DNA from 3 places in the Luteibacter sp. CQ10 genome. Region 3 is predicted to be linked to each of the others. Evidence: predicted binding sites of a transcription regulator. Region 3 holds the regulator's gene; each other region holds the start of a gene.
The links. Region 3 encodes HrcA, which represses chaperone genes, less so after heat shock. Its sites were predicted from a motif close to TTNGCACTCNNNNNNNNNGAGTGCNAA; they were not measured.
Positions count from the first base shown of each region.

Region 1: rpoH (RNA polymerase sigma factor RpoH) is a predicted target of HrcA. The motif match lies at 5,144-5,170, and genes of this name have one in related genera.
Region 2: groES (co-chaperone GroES) is a predicted target of HrcA. The motif match lies at 5,937-5,963, and genes of this name have one in related genera.

Region 1 is NZ_JAEUYM010000002.1:246,971-254,035, forward strand. It holds gene JNG39_RS10005 (efflux RND transporter permease subunit) at 1-1,985, opposite strand, end outside; gene JNG39_RS10010 (ATP-binding protein) at 2,121-3,503, opposite strand; gene JNG39_RS10015 (response regulator transcription factor) at 3,487-4,173, opposite strand; gene rpoH (RNA polymerase sigma factor RpoH) at 4,252-5,112, opposite strand; gene JNG39_RS10025 (nucleoside/nucleotide kinase family protein) at 5,344-5,976, shown strand; gene JNG39_RS10030 (sugar porter family MFS transporter) at 6,002-7,065, shown strand, end outside.
Region 2 is NZ_JAEUYM010000007.1:109,085-116,149, forward strand. It holds gene JNG39_RS20625 (hypothetical protein) at 1-393, opposite strand, end outside; gene JNG39_RS20630 (LTA synthase family protein) at 623-2,485, shown strand; gene JNG39_RS20635 (hypothetical protein) at 2,652-3,653, shown strand; gene groL (chaperonin GroEL) at 3,894-5,537, opposite strand; gene groES (co-chaperone GroES) at 5,595-5,888, opposite strand; gene cutA (divalent-cation tolerance protein CutA) at 6,075-6,425, shown strand; gene JNG39_RS20655 (protein-disulfide reductase DsbD family protein) at 6,456-7,065, shown strand, end outside.
Region 3 is NZ_JAEUYM010000001.1:982,344-989,408, reverse strand. It holds gene dapB (4-hydroxy-tetrahydrodipicolinate reductase) at 1-362, opposite strand, end outside; gene dnaJ (molecular chaperone DnaJ) at 493-1,623, opposite strand; gene dnaK (molecular chaperone DnaK) at 1,748-3,673, opposite strand; gene grpE (nucleotide exchange factor GrpE) at 3,807-4,337, opposite strand; gene hrcA (heat-inducible transcriptional repressor HrcA) at 4,422-5,480, opposite strand; gene recN (DNA repair protein RecN) at 5,615-7,065, shown strand, end outside.

The DNA of each region.
Region 1 (7,065 bases), on a different contig from region 3:
AGCTTTTCGCGCAGTTCGCGCACGTAGTCGGCCGTCGGGCGGTGATCTTCCTTTAGCGAGATCTGGATGTCGCCGTCCTGGGAACCGATGGTGCCGGTGTTGTTATAGGTGTTGTTGATGCCTGACGACGACAGGCCCATGTTGTCCACGACCGTGCCCAGCTCCTCCGGCGGGATGATCCGACGCACCTCCTTGGTGACCGCCGCGAACAGGTTGGCGGTTTCCTCCACGCGCGTGCCGACCGGCGCGCGCACGTGCATGAGGATCTGGCCGGAATCCACCGCCGGGAAGAAGTTGCGGCCCAGCGCCGGCACCAGCAGGAACGACAGCAGCACGAAGGCCATGAAGCCGATGGTGAACACCTTGCGATGGGCCAGGGCCAGGTCGAGCAACCCGTGGTAACTCTCGCGGAAGCGCTCGAAACGCGCCTCGAAGCCGCGCTGGAAACGCACCAGCGGATTGCGCGACGGCGCGCGCTGGTCGCCGTGCGGATCGTCGTGGTCGTGCGGCTTGAGCAGGTACTTCGCCATCGTCGGCACCAGGGTGCGCGAGAGGATGAACGAACAGATCATCGCGAACATCACCGCCTCGGCCATCGGCACGAAGAGGAAGCGCGCCACGCCCTCGAGGAAGAACATGGGCACGAACACGATGCAGATGCACAGCAGCGACACGAAGGCGGGCGTCACGATCTGCGCCGCGCCGTCGAGGATGGCCGTCTCGACGTCCTTGCCGTGTTCCAGGTGCCAGTTGATGTTCTCGATGGTTACCGTGGCGTCGTCGACGAGGATGCCCACCGCCAGCGCGAGGCCGCCGAGGGTCATGATGTTCATCGTCTCGCCGAACGCGGAAAGCATCGCGATGGAGCCCAGGATCGCCAGCGGGATGGACGTGGCGATGATCACCGTCGAGCGCCAGCTGCCGAGGAACAGCAGGATCATGAGGCTGGTGAGCGCGGCGGCGATCACGCCTTCGCGGGCCACCCCGGCGATGGCGCCGCTGACGAACAGCGACTGGTCGCCGATCGGCGCGATCGTCAGCGCCTCGGGCAGCGCGTCCTTCATGCTCTTCACGCGGTCCTTGATGCCCTGGATGATCGCCAGGGTGGAGGCGGAGCCGTTCTTGAGCACGGTGATCAGCACCGAGCGATTGCCGTCCACGTGCACGATATTGGTCTGCGGCGGCGCGCCGTCGCGCACGTGGGCCACGTCGCGGATAAATACCGTGGCGCCGTTGACGCTCTTGATCGGCAGGTTGCCGAGTTCGTTGATGTCCGACGGCGAATTGTTGAGCTGGAGCGTGTACTCGTATTCGCCGATCTTCTGCGTGCCCACGGGCGTGATGAGGTTCTGCGCCGCGAGCGCGTTCGCCACGTCCTGGGCCGATAGCCCGCGCGCCTGCAGGGCGGGGGGATCGATGTCGATCTGCACCTGGCGCGTCTTGCCGCCGAACGGATAGGGGATCGCCGCGCCCGGCACCGAGGTCAGCTGCGGACGGATGATGTTCAGGCCGAGGTCGCCGAGGTTCTGCTCGGTCAGCCCCTTGCCGGACAGCGCGAGCTGGATGATCGGTACCGTCGACGCGTTGTAGTTGAGGATCAGCGGCGGCGTGGTGCCCTGCGGCAGCTGGCGCAGCAGCGTCTGCGCCACGGCGGTCACCTGCGCGTTCGCGGTACGGATGTCCACCGTCGGCTGGAAGAAGATCTTGATGATGCCGAAGCCCTGGATCGAACTGGCCTCGATGTGCTCCACGTCGTTCACCGTGGTGGTGAGCACGCGCTCGAACGGCGACGACACGCGACCCACCATCTGGTCGGGCGGCAGGCCGTTGTACTGCCACACCACCGCGATCACGGGGATCTTGATGTCGGGAAAGATATCCGTCGGCGTGCGCAGGGCGGCGAGCGGACCCACGATGAGGATCAGCAAGGCGAGGACGACGAAGGTATACGGCCGCTGGAGTGCGATCCGGACGATGCCAATCATGGGGGACGGATTCCGTGCGCGATGTTGCGTCGCGGCGAATTCTGCGCCGTCGCCCTCGCCAGGCGAAGTTAAGTTTTGTTTAGGCTGGGTACATGCGCAAAAAATTGCCGCCGGGCTAAGGGCTTAGCCCGCGCGTCAGTTAACCGGGCAGATCACGGAAAACACCGCGCCCCGCTCGTTCCCCCCCACCGACAACGAATAGCCGTGCAGGCGCACGATGGCGCTGACGATGGCCAGGCCCAGTCCGCAACCGGGCTTGGAGCGGGTGTCGTCGCCGCGGTAGAAGCGCCGGAAGATCGCTTCGCGCTCGTCCGGGGGAATGCCCGGACCGGTATCGGCGATGTCCACGCGGGCGTCGCCGGTCGAATCGGTGAGCGCCGCCAGGTGGATGGCGCCGCCGTTCGGCGTGAACTTGATGGCGTTGCCCACGAGGTTCGCCAGGGCTTCGAACATCAGCTGCGGATCGCCGCGCAGGCTCGGCAACGGCCCGATGCTCAGCTCGAAGACCTGGCTTCGATCCTCGGCAACGGGCGCGTAGAACTCGTGCACGTTGCGCAGGACGCCACCCAGGTCCATGGCCTCGAAGCAGGCGCTGCGCTGGCGGTCTTCCAGTTCGGACACGCGCAGCAAGGCACGGAAGCGCGCCAGCACCGTGTCGATCTCGGCTACGCAATCGTCCAGCTGCTGCCCCTCGGGGCGTCCCTCGAATTGCTGTTGCAAGCGGTACAGCCGCGTGCGCATACGGGTGAGTGGCGTACGCAGGTCGTGGGCGATGTTGTCGGTGACGCCCTTGACCTCGCCGAGCAGCCGCTCGATCTCGTCCAGGGTGGTGTTGACGGTGCCGGCCAGGAGGTCGACTTCATCGTTCGCGCGACTGATCGGCAGGCGCACGCTGAGGTCGCCTTCGCGGATGGGCTCCATCGCCTGCTGGATGGCACGCACGCGCCGCGCGGGCGCCCTGGCGATGAGGATGCCGCCGAGCAGGCCGGGGATGAGGGTGAGCGTCAGGCCCCAGAGTACGCCGCGGCGGATGATCACGCCGATGCCGTCGATGGCCGCGCTCTCCTTGGCCACGACGAGGCGTTCGCCGCTGGGCAGCGTCTGCGCCACGGCGCGCGTACGGGCCGTGGCGCGAGTGCGCGAATCGCCTTCGCGGGTGAGGTCGGCCAGGCCGGCTTCGAGCGGGCGCGCCACGCCGTCGTCGGTCAGCTCCTTCGGGATGCGCGCGATGCTGCCGGCGAGGCGGTTGCCTTTCGCGTCGAACAGGCCCGCCCACATGTAGCCCTGCGAATCGATCGCGCCGGCGGCGTCCACCGTGTCGCGCAGCCTGCTCTGGTCGGTGCGCTCGAGGTAGTGGATGCGGGCGGCGAGCATCTGGTCGACCACGCTGGAGAGATAGCGCGACGCCTCCCACTGCACCACGCCCAGCAGCACCACGCACCAGATGGCGAAGAGCGCGCCGTAGATGATGATCAGGCGCGAGGTGGCCGAACGCCAGGCGTCAGTCAGCGGGCGCAAGGGTGTACCCCGAGCCGCGCACCGTGCGGATGAGCGGCGCTTGGCCGGCGCCGTCGATCTTGCGACGGAGGCGGCCGATATGGACGTCGATCACGTTGGTGCCCGGATCGAAATGGAAGCCCCACACGTGCTCGAAGATCATTTGCCGGGTCACCACCTGGCCGGCGTTGCGCATGAGGAATTCCAGCAGGCGGAACTCGGTGGGCAACAGCGTGAGCGGCTGCCCCTGGCGCAGGGCATTGTGGCGGACCAGGTCGAGCTCGAGGTCGCCGACGCGCAAGCGGGTTTCCTCGCCGCCGTTCGCCCGTCGACGGCGGCGCAGCAGCACTTCGGCGCGCGCGGACAATTCGTCGGGCGAGAAGGGCTTGGTGAGGTAGTCGTCGCCGCCGGCGCGCAGGCCGCGCACGCGTTCGTCCACGTCGGACAGCGCGCTGATCATCAGCACCGGGGTATCCACCGCCCGCTTGCGCAGTTCGGACACCACGTCGATGCCGTCCATGCCGGGCAGCATGCGGTCGAGGGTGATGATGTCGTAACCGTCGGCCAGGGCGCGGTCGAGGCCTTCGCGGCCGTTGGCCACCCAGTCGGCGGTCAATCCGTGCGCACCCAGCTCCGCGACGATGTCGCGGGCGGTCACTTCATCGTCTTCGATGACCAGGGCCCTGGGCATCCTCGGTTCTCCCACGTCTCGGACAACGGAAAACGGCCCCCGAGGGGGCCGTTTTCGGATGGTACGCCGATCTTCGCCTTACGCGGCGATGGCGACGCGCATCTTCTTCATGGCATTCGCCTCGATCTGGCGGATGCGCTCGGCGGACACGCCGTACTCGTCGGCGAGGTCCTGCAGCGTGGCCTTGTTGTCCTCGGCCAGCCAGCGGCGCTGGATGATGTCGCGCGAGCGGCTGTCGAGATTGGCCAGCGCGGAGGACAGCGCCCCCATCTGGTTGTCCGAGGCGTCGGCCTCGGCCAGGTTGTCGTACGGATCGGCACCTTCGTCGACCAGGAAGGCGGCCGGGGCCGGCTTCTCGTCGTCGTCGGCGTCGGCCGGGGCTTCGAAGCCGACGTCACGACCCGAGAGACGCGATTCCATCTCGCGGACGGTGGCCTCGGGCACGCCCAGGTCGTTGGCGACCACGCGGACTTCCTCGGCGTTCATCCAGCCCAGGCGCTTCTTGCTCTTGCGCAGGTTGAAGAACAGCTTGCGCTGCGCCTTGGTGGTGGCCACCTTCACGATGCGCCAGTTGCGCAGGATGAACTCGTGCATTTCGGCACGGATCCAGTGCACGGCGAAGCTGACCAGACGCACGCCCTGGTCGGGGTCGAAGCGCTTCACGGCCTTCATCAGGCCGATGTTGCCTTCCTGGATGAGGTCCGAAAGCTGCAGGCCGTAACCGTTGTAGCCGCGGGCCACGTGGACCACGAAGCGAAGATGCGACATCACGAGTTTCTTGGCGGCGTCGAGATCGGCGTCGTCGTGGAACTGCCGCGCCAGCGCCTGTTCCTCGTCAAGGCTGAGCACCGGGATGCGATGGACGGCCGCGATGTAGGAATCCAGACTGCCGACGACGCTCGGGAGCCCGTAGTTACGGGTAGCGAGGGCTTGGGACATGTGTGGAACCTCCTGAAAGTCTTGGGGCAGATTAGCAGTCCCACCATGGGACTGCTAACCCCTGCCGAAGTTCGTTCGGCCTTATCTGTACGCCATAGTACAGAAATGACCCACCCAGGTCAATAGCTGTACCTCTCGGTTCAGGAACTATTCGCCCTACGGCGACCGTGGGTTACAGCCACTCGCTTTTTTATCGACCGTACACCGTCGGCAGTGCTACGGTCCGTCGTTATGATCGATCCAAATGTCCGCGAACGACTCGATGCGCTGCTGGCCAAGGGTGGACGGCGCATCCTCGGGATCGCCGGATTGCCGGGGGCCGGGAAATCCACCCTGGCGGCGGCCCTCCTCGCCGAGCTGGGCGACCTGGCCGTCGGAGTGCCGATGGACGGCTTCCACCTGGCCAACGCCGAGCTGCGCCGCCTTGGCCGCGCCGCCCGCAAGGGGGCCCCCGACACCTTCGATGCCGCCGGCTACGTCGCCCTGCTCCGCCGGCTCCGTTCGCCGATGGCGGGGGAAACGGTGTACGCCCCGGCGTTCCACCGAGAGATCGAGGAACCCATCGCCGGTGAGGTGCCGATTCCCGCCGAGGCGCAGCTGGTCATCACCGAGGGAAATTACCTCCTGATGGAGGACGGCCCCTGGGCGGACATTCGCGGACTGCTCGACGAGACGTGGTTCGTCGAGGTGGACGACGCGCAACGCCGCACCCAGCTGCTGGAACGTCACATGCGCTACGGCCGCGAACGCCAGGCCGCGCTCGACTGGATCGAACACACCGACGAGCCGAACGCTCGCCGCATCGCCGCCACGGCGCACCACGCGGACTTCCACGTCCGCCTGGGTGCCTGGGTGGCGTCATGACACGGCATCAACCAGGGAGTCTTGCATGCACGCGGTAACCCCAGACCAACCGGCGGATACCGCCGCCTCCTCTTCCACCGGCATCGTCGTCGGTATCGCGGTGATCGCCGCCCTCGGCGGCCTGCTGTTCGGCTACGACACCGGCGTGATCGGCGTGGCGCTGCTCGGCCTCGGCCGGCAGTTCGCGCTCGACGACACCACCAAGCAGCTGGTGACCGGCGCGATCATCTTCGGCGCCCTGTTCGGCTGCCTCGCCACGGGGCCGTTCTCCGACCGCCTCGGCCGGCGGCGCATGGTGATCTTCGTGGGCGTGGTGTTCGCGATCGGATCGATCGCCTCGGCGATGGCGACCAGCGTGGGCTGGCTGGTCGCCGCGCGGTTCGTGCTGGGCCTTTCCGCGGGCAGTTCCACGCAGATCATCCCGGTGTACATCGCCGAGGTCGCGCCGTCGAAGCATCGCGGCAAGATGGTGACGCTGTTCCAGTTCATGGTGGTGTTCGGCATCACCGTGGCCTATTTCACCGGCTTCGTGCTCGGCGAGCACTGGCGCTGGATGTTCGGCCTGGGCGTCGTGCCCGCCGTGATCCTGCTGGCCGGCATGGCCTGGCTGCCGGAAAGCCCGCGCTGGCTCGTGGCGGAACACCGCAGGGACGACGCCCTGCGCGTGCTGGAGCGCGTGCGCGGCAGCGCTTCGGCGGCGCGCGCGGAAGTGGCGGAAATCGAGACGGTGGCGCAGAAGGAACCCACCGGAAGCTGGAAGGACATCACCAAGCCCTGGATCCGCCCGGCGGTGATCGTCGGCGCGGGTATTTCGATGTTCTCGCAGATCACCGGCAACAACGCGCTCATCTATTACGCGCCCACCATCCTCACCAAGGCGGGCTTCTCCGATGAAGCGGCCGTGCTGGGTACCGGCGCGAGCACGGTGCTGGTGGTGGTGATGACGGTGATCGGCAGCTTCCTGGTCGACCGCATCGGCCGGCGCAGCTACCTGTTGTGGATGATCCCCGGCTCGATCGTGGCCCTGGTGGTGATGGGCTGGCTGTTCCAGGGCCAGGGGCCGGCCACGGACTTCAGCCGCTGGGTGAC
Region 2 (7,065 bases), on a different contig from region 3:
CTGATCATCCACCGCCCACCAGTGGTCCTCCACGTCTTCGGCGCTGAAGGAGCACTCTTGAAAGGAGGCATCCGCCGGCGGTTGCAGCGTCGCGGGGTCGACATGGAAAGACCAGCCTTCGTTATAAGGCGCCCGGCCGGCCAGCACCTTCGCGACGAAGGGGACGGAGCGCTGTTTTTCGTCGCCGCGCAAGATACGCGTGTACCGGTCCGCCAAGGCGGGATCGCGAACCTCCACGACGAATTCGTTGGGTGAATAGGTCAGCGGGCCGTCATGGGTGATGAATGAAAAATAGCGAGCACCGGCCGCTTCGGCCGCACCGGCTCCGGCCACCAGGGCCGCGGCGAGGACGATACGTGCAGCGGCGGTGCCCAGGATCTTACGTTGGGTCAAGGCAAAGCTCCTTTTCGAGGGTTCGGGTGATCGATCCTGATTCCCCGCGGCCACGTTATCACCGCGTCTCGCGGACGCTGGCGCGCCGGCAGGGGCTTGCGGCCCTTCACACCGTTGGAACATCAGGCCTGCCCGCCGATTCATGTCCGTTCGGTTACAGTCACCATCCCCTCGATGACAGGCTGTCACAGAGACCGCAATGCTCCGAAACGTCTCACCGCACCGTGATATGGCGTCGCGCATCGCCCTTCCCCTGCTGCTGGCGGTGGCGTTCGTGCTGTATACGGGTTTCATGGATGGCAACCCCGGTGTGGCCAGCGCGCAATGGGCCGACCGGCCGTGGCATATGTTCGTCAACGCGTTTCCGGGCCTCCTCACCGCAGCCCTGCTGCTGGTGCTTACCCGGCGCGCTTGGCTATCGTTCGGGCTGGCCTTCGTCGCGCAGGGACTCGTGCTGGCGGTCAGCGCCATCAAGATGAAAAACCTTGGCTCGCCGCTGCTGCCCGCCGACTTTCGCATGGTGGGGCAGCTGAAGAACGGCGGACTGCACCTGCTGGGCAGCTACCTGCCGGCGAGTCCCTTGCCTTACCTCGGCATCGCTGCCGCCATCGCGCTCGTGGTGCTGGCCGCGCGCATCGAGCCGCCGTTGTTCAACCGAAGGACGCATGGCCGCCGCCTCGTCAGCGGGCTTGCTCTGTTCGCCCTGATCGGCACGCTGATGGCCGGCGTCCCCGCGTGGTCGAAGATGTACGACAAGGACCGCCTCGGCATGCAGCCCTGGTCCGCCGCGGCCAACGCGGGTTACAACGGCGTGGTCACCACGATCATGCAGTTCCGCTTGCAGGACGCCGGCAAGAAGCAGAAAGCCGATCCGGACGGCGCCGCGCGTTTCATCGCGAGTACGGACGGCGCCTTGCGCGAACACATGAACGAAGCGGCGACCAACCACCGGCAGACGCCTGACATCGTCGTGGTGCAGAGCGAGTCGTTCTTCGATCCCTCCGTGATCCGCGGGATGGAAGGACAGGACCTGGCTCCCAACCTGCATCGTCTCGCGGCGCACGCGAGCTTCGGCCGGCTGCACGTGCCGACGTTCGGCGGCGGCACCATCCGCACCGAGTTCGAGGTGCTCACGGGCCTGTCGCTGCGCTATTTCCCGACCATGCAGTTCCCCTACCTGCAGATGCATTCGGGCGTGATGCCGGGCATGGTCCGCACATTGCGTTCGCACGGCTACGAGACCATCGCCGTGCACGGCAACGACCCCGGCTTCTGGAATCGCACCAGCGCCTTCAAGTCGCTCGGTTTCGATCGCTTCGTATCGCAGGCCGACTTCCCGAAGGACTTCGCGCGAAGCGGTGAATACATGGCCGATAGCGCCATGACCGACGAGATCATGAGCCAATTGAAGGGCGACGGGCCGCCGCGCTTCGTCTTCGCGATCAGCATGGAGGCGCACGGTCCCTACGACAAATCGCCCAACGTCGATGTCGCGGAACGCGACGCCATCGCGGTGCCCGACGGCCTGAGCGACGCGGCGAAGTTGCAGTTGCGCAATTACGTCTACCACATGCGCCACGCCGATGCGGAACTGGGCCGCCTCGCCGACCTGCTCGCCAAACGCGAGCGCCCCACGCTGCTGTTGTTCTACGGCGACCACCTGCCCGCGTTGACGGAAGCCTACGACAAGCTCGGCTTCGTCGATGGCGGCAACATGCTCTCGCAGACGGTGCCCTACATTCTCGTCGACGCGCACGGCGACGGCCCCGCGCCGCAGCGCGACGACGTGGCCGCATGGATGCTTCCGGGGCGTCTGCTCGAACGTGCAGGCATCCACGACGACCCCTACTTCGCGCTCACCCAGGTGATCGGTCCCCGGCTCGCCGCGCTTACCCATGCTCCGGATGCGCCCGCACCGGCGGAAGACAACGTCGAGAAGGCCACCGACACCTCGATGGGCAACGTCGCGTTGCTGCGCATGAAGCGAAAGCTCGATCCGATCATGGCCCAGTACGCCACGCCCGACATGTCGATGGTCGCCCGCCAACCGGGCAGCGCGGAACACGAAGCCGCCGCCGGCGCCGAGCAGTAAACGGCAAGAACCACGCGAACGCCACGCAGGTCACAGTTCGACGCCTATCCCACCGCTAGCCTCGTTCCTCCACCTCATGCAGGTGGAGGAACACGGGGGCGCGTGCCGACCGGGTCCGGTCGGCACTTCATGGACACTCTTCCACATCAAGGCAGGAGTCGTACGCATGAAGAGGTTCGCTTCACTCGGCAGGGTCGTGGCGCACGCGGGCATCATGGCGGCCATGTTCTCCCTAGCGATCGCGGCGCACGCCGCCGAATCGCAAGATCTTTCGACATCCATGCAACTCACCCGGGTCGGCAGCCTACCGACGTCGGCGAAGCCGTCGGGCATTCCGGACGACTACGTCGTTACGCCCAACGGCTATTTCTCGCCCGATTGCGTGGCCACGGTGCACGAAGGCGACCAGGTGCAAACCGACGGCGTCATCCATCGAGCCTCCGGCGCCGTCGAACGGGCGCCGGTCTGCACCAAGGCCAACTTCACGCTGCAAGGCCAGCGCATCGAGGCGAATGGACGCCATACGTTCACGAACACGCCGCCGCCGGAGCAGAGCGGCTGGGTCCAGGCGGCCAACTACACCAGCAGCAAGCCGATCGGACGCATCGTCGCGACATGGACGGTGCCGACCGCGCCGTCGACCAAGAGCAACCAGGTGATCTATTTTTTCCCCGGTCTGGAACAACTGCCCACCGTGCAGTCGATCCTGCAACCGGTTCTGGGCTGGAACGGCTATAACGACAAGGCATGGACCCTGGCGAGCTGGAACTGCTGCGTGGACGGCACCACCTTCCACAGCGATCCGGTGCCGGCGAAGGCCGGCGACGTCGTGGTCGGCGACACCTATTCCACCTGCGCGGCCGGACAAGCATGCTCGACGTGGAAGATCGACTCGCGCAACACCACCACGGGTCGCACCTCGACGCTCACCACCAATCCCTATGCCGACCTGACCTGGGTGTTCGGTGGCGTGCTGGAGGTGTACAGCGTGGCGACGTGCGGCCAATACCCGGGCGGGCCGATCACCTTCAGCAACATCCAGGTGTACGACCGCAACAACACGCGCGTTTCCAATCCACCGTGGCAGGGAAGCGATACGTCGGGGATCAATCCGCAGTGCGGGTATGGGTTGAGCACGACGGCGACCAGCGCGACGATTTCGTACTGAAGGATCGTCGAGACGCTTTCGCCTCCTCGGACGACAGGCGCTGTTCCTGCGTGCGCAGGAATGACGTGAGGTTGTTTTGTGCGCAACCGTCGATCTCGTAGCTCGTCGTTCCTGTGCACGCAGGAACCCGGCGCCTCGGCTATGAGCGAGCGACACCGCCCCATCGGCTTTCACGACAAAAAAAAGAGCCCTGCTTTCGCAGGGCTCCTTCGTTTGCGACGAACGCAAGGAAAGCCGGACTTAGAAGTCCATGCCACCCATGCCGCCCATGCCGCCCGGGGCACCGTGGGCGTGGCCTTCGTCCTTCTTCGGCACTTCGGTGACGGCGGCCTCGGTCGTGATGATCGAGCCGGCCACCGAGGCGGCGAACTGCAGGGCCGAGCGCGTGACCTTGGTCGGATCGAGGATGCCGAACTGGATCATGTCGCCGAACTCGCCGTTCGCGGCGTTGTAACCGAAGTTACCGCTGCCTTCCTTTACCTTGTTCACCACGACCGAGGCTTCTTCGCCGGCATTGGTGACGATGGCGCGCAGCGGGGCTTCGAGCGTGCGACGCGTGATCGCGATGCCGAGGTCCTGGTCCTGGTTGGCGCCCTTGAGGCCTTCCAGCGCCTTGAGCGCGCGGATCAGGGCGACGCCGCCGCCCGGGACCACGCCTTCCTCGACGGCCGCACGGGTAGCGTGCAGGGCGTCTTCGACGCGGGCCTTCTTTTCCTTCATCTCGACTTCCGTCGCGGCGCCGACCTTGATGACGGCCACGCCGCCGGCCAGCTTCGCCACGCGCTCCTGCAGCTTCTCGCGATCGTAGTCCGACGAGGTCTCTTCGATCTGCGCCTTGATCTGGCCGATGCGCGACTGGATCTTCTCGGCTTCACCCGCACCATCGATGATGGTGGTGTTTTCCTTGGTGATCACCACGCGCTTGGCGCGGCCGAGGTCGTTGATGGTGGCCTTGTCGAGCTGCAGGCCCACTTCCTCGGAGATCACGACGCCGTTGGTGAGGATGGCGATGTCTTCGAGGATGGCCTTGCGGCGGTCACCGAAGCCCGGCGCCTTCACGGCGGCGACCTTCACGATGCCGCGGATGGTGTTGACCACGAGGGTGGCCAGCGCTTCGCCTTCCACTTCCTCGGCCACGATCAGCAACGGCTTGCCCGCCTTGGCGACGGCTTCGAGGGCCGGCAGCAGCTCGCGGACGTTGGAGATCTTCTTGTCGTGGATGAGGATGAACGGGTCGTCCAGCTCAACCTGCTGCGACTGCTGGTTGTTGATGAAGTACGGCGAGAGGTAGCCGCGGTCGAACTGCATGCCCTCGACCACGTCGAGTTCGTTCTCGAGACCCGAACCCTCTTCGACCGTGATCACGCCTTCCTTGCCGACCTTCTTCATCGCATTGGCGATGATGTCGCCGATGTTGGCATCGGAGTTGGCCGAGATCGTGCCGACCTGGGCGATGGCCTTGTCGTCGGCGGTGGGCTTGGAGAGGCTCTTCAGCTCGCCGACGGCGGCCACGACGGCCTGGTCGATGCCGCGCTTGAGGTCCATCGGGTTGATGCCGGCGGCCACGGCCTTGAGGCCTTCCTGGATGAACGCCTGGGCGAGGACGGTCGCCGTCGTGGTGCCGTCGCCGGCCACGTCGGAGGTCTTCGAGGCGGCTTCCTTCACGATCTGGGCGCCGATGTTCTCGTACTTGTCGGCGAGTTCGATTTCCTTCGCGACCGAGACGCCGTCCTTGGTAACGGTCGGGGTGCCGAAGCTCTTCTCGAGCACGACGTTGCGGCCCTTGGGACCGAGGGTAACCTTGACGGCGTTGGCCAGGGTGTTCACGCCCTTGAGCATGCGTGCGCGGACGTCTTCGCCGAAGCGGACTTCTTTAGCTGCCATGAGAACGAATCCTTAGTAATGCGTTGAATGGGGATTGAGGCGTCAGGCGAGCGAAGCTCAGCCCTCGAGGATCGCCACGATGTCGTCTTCCTTCAGGAAGACCAGCTCTTCGCCGTCGACCTTGATCTCCTGGCCGGCATACTTGCCGAACAGGACGACGTCGCCTTCCTTCACGCCCATGGCGCGGACGGTGCCGCTGGCCAGGGTCAGGCCGGTACCAGCGGCGATCACCTTGCCGCGGGTGGGCTTCTCGGTGGCGCTGTCGGGAATGACGATGCCGCCGGCGGAAACGCGCTCTTCTTCGAGGCGCTTGACGATGACGCGATCATGCAACGGCTTCAGCTTGCTCATGACTACTCCAAGCAGGTGGTTGATGGAAAAGGAAAAAGTTACACCCTGTTAGCACTTGGCCGGGGTGAGTGCCAGAATTCTGCCAAAGCCCGTCCCGAAACGTAAAGGCCCTGGCGCTGACCGACAGATGGCGCCGCGGCGGAACGGTTCAAGGGCTGGCGGTTCAAAAATTCCGAGTAATCGTCCATGACCGATACGAACTGCCTCGTCGTCCTCGTCGCCTGCCCCGCGGGCGACGCCGCCGACACCCTCGCCCGGAGCATCGTCGAATCCGGCCTGGCGGCCTGCGTGAACCGACTGCCCGGCGTACGGTCCACCTATCGCTGGCGGGGCGAGGTCACTTGTGACGAGGAGGCCCTGCTCATGGCCAAGACCACGCGCGAGGCCTACCCGGCGCTGGCGGAGTTCGTGGCCAGTCGCCATCCCTATGAGGTACCCGAAATCGTGGCGCTGCCCGTGGTGGCGGGCCACGCCCCGTACCTCGATTGGGTGGAAAGCAACGTCGACGTAAGCCACGCGGCACTCACCCGGTCATAATCACCGACGCCCCCGATCCACGGAGCCACCATGTCGTCGTTTGCCCGCTTCGCGCGGAACCTGGCCGCCACGGCCACCCTGATGCTCTTCGCCCTGCCGGCCTTCGCGCAGAGCGACGACGACCTCTTGCCGGTCACCGAGGCCTTCCACCTCACGTCCGACCCCAGCCAGCCGGGCACGGTGAAGCTGCACTGGCGCATCGCGCCGGACTACTACCTCTACCGGGGCCGGATCAAGATCAAGGCGGCCGATCCGTCGGCGGTGACGTTGGGCCAGCCTGCCTTGCCCAACGGTATCAAGAAGCACGACGAATACCTCGGCGACGTGGAGATCTACCACGGCGACATCGAAGCCACCGTGCCCTACACGCTCGCCGATGCCGCCAACAAGACGCTCGCCCTCGACGTGCAGTACCAGGGCTGCCACGAGGTGGAGCCGAAGATCTGCTACCCGCCGAACACCGAGCACCTGAAGCTCACCGTCGGTGGCGCATCCACCATCCCGACCTCGCCCGCCGCACCTTCGGCAACGGCTGCCGCGCCGCCGGCCGACGGTGCGTCGCTGCTCGGCGCGCCCACTGCCGCCCCCGGTACCGAGGGCGCCGCCCTGCCGGCCGACCAGGCTTTCCGCTTCGAGGCGC
Region 3 (7,065 bases):
TTGGCGGCGCGCAGCACGGCGATGCGCTCGGCGGCGCGCGAAAGCCGCTGTTCCAGTTCCGCGGACAGCCCCGTGGTACCGGTGACCAGCGCCGCGCCGCTCGCTTCGCACCGATCGAGCGCCAGGGCGAGGCCTTCGGGACCACTGAAGTCGACCAGCACGTCGATGCCTTCGACATCATTCCATTCACTGAAGCGCACGGGCGAGACGTCGCCGTAGGCGGACTTGCCCAGATGAGCGGAGTGCGAAGAAACGACAGCGCCCACGAGTTCGAAGCGTCCGTCGTCGCGCACGAGGTCGAGCAAGGCACGGCCCATGCGGCCGGAGGCGCCGCTGATGGCGAGGCGGATGGGGCGGGTCATGGGAGCCTTCCATTTGAAAACGGATGGCTATCGTAGCAGTGCCCGCTACCGCGGGATCGCCGATGAATCGGCTCCTACCAAGCCAGCCTCGCCCTGCTCGGTAGGAGCCGATTCATCGGCGATGCTTTCGTCAGGAGGTCACGCGCGACCAGAAGTCCTTGACGCCATCCATGAAGCTGTTCGAACGCGGCGTGTGCTTCGATGCCTCGTCGCCGACGAAGGTCGCTTCCAGCTGCTGCAGCAAATCGCGCTGCTCCTTGGTCAACCGCACCGGCGTCTCGACCACCACCGTGCAGATGAGATCGCCCGTGCGACCGCCACGCACCGACTTCACGCCGCGTCCTCGCAGGCGAAATTGATGGCCGGTCTGCGTTTCCGGCGGCACGCTCACGGCGATTTCGCCTTCGAGCGTCGGCACCATCAGGTCGGTTCCGAGCGCGGCTTGCGCGAATCGGATGGGCATTTCGCAATAGAGGTCGCTGCCGTCGCGCTGGAAGATCGCGTGTTCGCGCACGCGCACTTCCACGTAGAGATCGCCCGCCGGCGAGCCGGCCGGGCCGGCTTCGCCCTGCCCGGTGAGGCGGATGCGATCGCCGTTGTCCACGCCGGCCGGGATGCGCACCGAAAGCGTACGCTCCTCTTCGATGCGGCCTTCGCCGTGGCATTTCTTGCAGGGCTTGTCGATCTTCTGGCCCGAGCCATGGCAGGTCGGGCAGGCCTGCTGGATGGAGAAGATGCCGTTCTGCATGCGCACGCGGCCGTGGCCGGCGCAGGTGGAACAGGTGGAGACCTTGCCGTCTTCCGAGCCAGAACCGTTGCAGTGATGGCAGTTGACCTGGGTGGGGATGTCGATCTTCTTCTCGACGCCGAAGACGGCCTCTTCGAGGTCGAGGTCCATCATGTAGCGCAGGTCGGCACCGCGGCGCGCGCGCTGACGCCCGCCACCGCCGCCGAAGATGTCGCCGAAAATATCGCCGAAGATGTCGCCCACGTCGCCGAAACCGGCGCCGCCACCACGGCCGAACCCGCCGCCCTCGAAAGCCGCGTGACCGTACTGGTCGTATGCCGCGCGCTTCTGGGCGTCGGAGAGTACGTCGTAGGCCTCCTTGGCCTCCTTGAATTTGTCGATCGCCTCGGGGTCGTCCGGATTGCGGTCGGGGTGGTACTTCATCGCGACGCGGCGAAAGGTCTTCTTGAGGTCGCCCTCGGTCACGGTGCGTTCGACGCCGAGAATTTCGTAGTAGTCGCGTTTGCTGCTCATGTCACGCTTGCTTCCCTGGACGGAAGAACGCGCCGACGGCTTTCGCCTCGGCGCGTCCGCTCCGGTTGACCGTGCTGCAGATAGCGTGGACATCCATCCACGCTATCCGCACTCGCTAGGACGATTACTTCTTGTCGTCCTTGACTTCGGTGAACTCCGCATCGACCACGTCGTCCGGCTGCGCCGAGCCGCCGCCCGGCGCCGACTGCTGCGCGGTATCCGAAGCGCCACCGTTCTGCGCGGCCGCGTAGAGCGCCTGGGCGACCTGCTCGAGGTTGGCGATCTTCGACTCGATGGCCATCTTGTCGTCGCCGTCCTTGACCTTTTCCAGCTCCGACACCGCGGCGTCGATGTTGGCCAGCTGCTCGGCCGGGATCTTGCCGCCGTGCTCCTTCAGCTGGCTGCGGGTGCCGTGGACGAGCTGGTCGGCCTTGTTGCGCACCTGCACGAGCTCGTGGAACTTCTTGTCTTCCTCGCGATTGGCTTCGGCATCGGCCACCATGCGCTGGATTTCTTCATCGGACAGGCCCGAACCGGCCTTGATCTCGATCTTCTGTTCCTTGCCGGTGTCCTTGTCCTTCGCCGAGACGTGGAGGATGCCGTTGGCGTCGATATCGAAGGTGACCTCGATCTGCGGCGTGCCGCGCGGCGCCGGGCGGATACCCTGCAGGTCGAACTTGCCCAGCGACTTGTTGGCGTTGGCGCGCTCGCGCTCGCCCTGCAGCACGTGCACGGTGACGGCCGTCTGGTTGTCGTCGGCGGTGGAGAACACCTGCGACGCCTTGGTCGGCACCGTGGTGTTCTTCTCGATGAGCTTGGTCATCACGCCGCCCATCGTCTCGATGCCGAGCGACAGCGGGGTGACGTCGAGCAGGAGGACGTCCTTCACCGAACCGCCCAGCACGCCGCCCTGGATGGCGGCACCGACGGCCACGGCTTCATCCGGGTTGACGTCCTTGCGCGCTTCCTTGCCGAAGAAGTCCTTCACCGCTTCCTGCACTTTGGGCATGCGGGTCTGACCACCGACGAGGATGACCTCGTGGATGTCGGACACGCGCAGGCCGGCGTCGTTGAGCGCGGTACGGCACGGCTCGATGGTGCCCTTGACCAGGTCTTCCACCAGCGACTCGAGCTTGGCGCGGGTCAGCTTGATGTTCAGGTGCTTCGGGCCCGAGGCGTCGGCGGTGACGTATGGCAAGTTGACGTCGGTCTGGTGCGACGAGGAGAGCTCGATCTTCGCGCGCTCGGCGGCGTCCTTCAGGCGCTGCAGGGCGAGCTGATCCTGGCGCAGGTCGATGCCCTGCTCCTTCTTGAACTCGTCCACGAGGTAATCGATGACGCGGTTGTCGAAGTCTTCGCCACCCAGGAAGGTGTTGCCGTTGGTGGCGAGCACTTCGAACTGCTTCTCGCCGTCGACGTTGGCGATCTCGATGATGGACACGTCGAACGTGCCGCCGCCGAGGTCGTACACGGCGATCTTGCGGTCCGCCGTGGAGCTCTTGTCGAGGCCATAGGCCAGCGCGGCCGCGGTGGGCTCGTTGATGATGCGCTTGACGTCGAGGCCGGCGATCTTGCCGGCGTCCTTGGTGGCCTGGCGCTGGCTGTCGTTGAAGTAGGCCGGCACGGTGATGACCGCTTCGGTCACCGACTCGCCGAGGAAGTCTTCGGCGGTCTTCTTCATCTTCATCAGCACCTTGGAGGAGATCTCCTGCGGCGCCATCTTCTTGCCGTCGGCCGTCTGCACCCAGGCGTCGCCGTTGTCATGCGCGACGATGCCGTAGGGAACGAGCTTGATGTCCTTCTGCACCTCGGCGTCGGTGAACTTGCGGCCGATGAGGCGCTTCACCGCGTAGAAGGTGTTCTTGGCGTTGGTGACGGCCTGGCGCTTGGCCGGCGCACCGACGAGGACTTCGTTGTCCTTGGTGAACGCGACGATGGACGGCGTGGTGCGATCGCCCTCGGCGTTCTCGATGACGCGAGCGGTCGTACCTTCCATCACTGCCACGCAGCTGTTGGTGGTACCGAGGTCGATGCCGATGATCTTGGCCATGCTCAAGTTGCTCCGAATATCAATGCGGCCCCCGCGGCCGCTGCTGTGATGAAAGTGGGGCTTCGCCCCATCGATTCAATGCCTTGTGAGATCGCTTCGAAGCGCCTGGGGCGGCTTCGGGCGCCTCGTTCGATCAGTTGTCGCGCACCACGGCGACGAGCGCCGGACGCAGCAGACGGTCGTTCAGCACGAAGCCCTTCTGGACCACGGCCACGACGGTGTTGGGTGCATGCTCGTTCGACTCGACCGCGCTGATCGCCTGGTGGTGATCGGGGTTGAACGGCTGGTGCAGCGGATCGACCACGGTGAGGCCGTTGGCCTGGGTGACCTTCTCCAACTGCTTGAGCGTGAGCTCCAGGCCCTCGCGCAACGTCTTCGCGTCGGCGTTCTCGTTGGCCAGGCCCAGTGCGATGCCGTCGTAGACCGGCAGCAACTCGCCCAGGAGCTTTTCGTTGGCGAAACGGCGGGCCTGGTCGAGGTCGCGCTGAAGGCGGCGGCGCTGGTTTTCGATCTCCGCCCGTTCGCGCAGCACGGTCTCGCGCGCCTGGGACAACTCGGTCTCGAGGGCGCCCAGGCGGGCGGTCAAGGCCTCGAGGTCGGCATTCACGCCGTCGTCCGGGCTCTCAGCGGCCTGGCCCGGCGCGTGGGGATCGTTGTTTTGCATGTCTACTCCAAATGTCAGCTCACCGGCCCTCCCGAGGAGGGCCGAACATTCGCGGGAAATAGTAAACCCGCCTCCCGGGGCGGTTTATGAGGTCGCCGCGGCGCGATTCAAGGCGTCGCTGAGCAGTCCGGCGGTGGCCTGTACCACCGGGATCACGCGCTCGTAGGCCATCCGGGTGGGTCCGATGACGCCGATGGCGCCCAGCATGCGGCCGTTGGTGCCGTAGGTGGCGGTCACGATGCTGCAACCGTCGAGGGCCGAAAAGCCCGATTCCTCGCCGATGAACAGGCGCACGCCGGGCGCCTTGACGCACATTTCCATCAGTTGCAGCAGCTCTCGCTTCTGCTGGAAGGCGTCGAAGAGGTCGCGGAGACGGTCGATGTCGGCCAGCTCCGAATACCCCATGAGATTGGTCTGCCCGCTCACCAGCACGTCGTCGGCGTCGTCGGCACCGAACGAGGCCGTGGCCAACTCCACCACGCCGGAGAGCTGGCGGTTCAGCTCACCGCCCGCCGCGCGCAACTCCGCCGCCAGGTGGGCGCGGATGTCGGCCAGGCGAAACCCCGTGAAATGGGCATTGAGGTAGTTGGCGGTGCGCTCCAGCTCGCCCGCCTCGACGGGCCGGGCCAGTTGGACCACCCGGTTCTGCACCTGGTTGTCGGAAAACACCAGCACCACGAGCACACGGGCATCGGGCAGGCTCACGAAATCGATGTGACGCAGGGGAAAATCGCCCTGGCGCGGGACGGTGACCACGCCGGCGAAGCGGGTCATGGCCGAGAGCAGGTTCGACACGTTGCCCAGCAGGTCGCGGGTGGTGGTCTGGTGGGGCGGCAGGCCGCCCTGCAACCGGGCCATGTCGTCGCGCGGCAGGGGCTTGAGCTCGAGCAGGCTGTCGACGAAGAGGCGCAGGCCCCGCGGCGTGGGGATCCGGCCGGCCGAGGTATGCGGCGACGCCACCAGGCCGGCCTCTTCGAGGTCGGCCATGATATTGCGGATGGTGGCCGGGCTCACTTCCAGGCCCGACGACTTCGCCAGCGTGCGCGAGCCGACCGGCTCGCCGTCGGAGAGGTATTGGGAAATCAGGGTCCGCAGCAGCCGTCGCGCGCGAGCATCGATGTCGTGACCGGAAAACGGATTCATGCGCGTTGGAAGGGGCCGGAAGGGGTCTGAACGTCGCGCTATCAATAAGGTCTCGACCGTCAGCTTGCAAGTCTCGGCTTCTGCGACGCGCCTCCGGCTACAATCGGCGCGATTCCATCCCCCGCCCGGTGCCCATGCTCACCTCGCTCTACGTCCGTCAGTTCGCCGTCGTCGAAGAAGCCGAGATCGCCTTCGGTCCAGGGCTGACCGTGGTCAGTGGCGAAACCGGCGCGGGCAAGTCCCTCCTGGTCGATGCGCTGATGCTGCTGGCCGGTGCGCGCGCCGACAGCGGCATGGTGCGCGCCGGCAGCGACCGCGCCGAGCTGGCCGCCGAATTCGACCTCACCGGCCTGCCCGAGGCGGCCGGCTGGTTGCGCCAGGAAGAGCTCGACGACGGCGACACCTGCCAGCTGCGCCGGGTGATCCGCGCCGAGGGCGGCACGCGCGGATGGATCAACGGCCGGCCGGCCAGCGTGGCGCAGATGTCGGCGCTGGCGGCGCTCATCGTCGAGATCCACGGCCAGCACGAGCACCAGGCCCTGCTCTCGCGCCAGCACCAGATGACCCTGCTCGACGCCTATGCCGGCAACGAGGACCGCGTCGCCCGCGTGCGCGACCTCGCCCGCGCCTGGCGCGAGGCGGTCAATCGCATCCGTACGCTGTCCGGCGGCGACGACCGCGACCACCAGATCGACCTCCTACGCCACGAGCTGGACGAACTCGATCGTTGGGCGCTCGCGCCCGCGGCGCTGGAAGAACTGGAAACCCAGCATCGCCGCCTCGCCAACGCCGGCCGCCTCGCCGAAGGCGCCAACGGCGTGGTGGAACTCCTCGACGGCGAAAGCGAATTCGCCATCGGCCGCGCCCTGCTTCGCGCGCATGCCGAGTTGTCGCGGCTGGCCGAACTGGACGCCACGCTGGCGCCCACCCTCGAGCTGCTCGACAGCGCGCAGATCCAGGTGGGCGAGGCCGTGGACGGCCTGGGCCGCTACGCGCAGGATGTCGAGCTCGACCCCGAGCGCCTGGCCGAGGTGGACACCCATCTCACTCATCTGCACGACCTTTCCCGACGCTACCGCCTGCCCATCGAGGAGCTTTCGGCCAAGGCCGACGAGGTTCGCGAGCGCCTGACCGAACTCGAAGGCGCAGGCGACGCACTGGAGCGCCTGGGGCGCGAGCGCGACCGCCTGCGAGTCGACTACGACGCCGCCGCCGCCGAGCTTTCGACAGCCCGCATCGAAGCCGCCCAGCGCCTCGGTGCCACCGTGGCCGGCCTCATGGGCGAACTCGGCATGGCCGGGGGACGCCTGGAGGTATCGCTCGAACCGGCCGACGGCGACGAACCCGATCCGCAGGGCCGCGAGCGTTGCGAATTGCTGGTGAGCGCCAATCCCGGCCAACCGCCCCGCCCCCTGCGCAAGGTGGCCTCCGGTGGCGAACTGGCGCGCATCAGCCTCGCCATCGAAGTGGCGACGCTGGGCAACGACAACATCGGCTGCATGATCTTCGACGAGGTCGACACCGGCATCGGCGGCGCCGTGGCCGAAGTGGTGGGCCAGAAGTTGCGCGCTCTAGGCGACAAGGT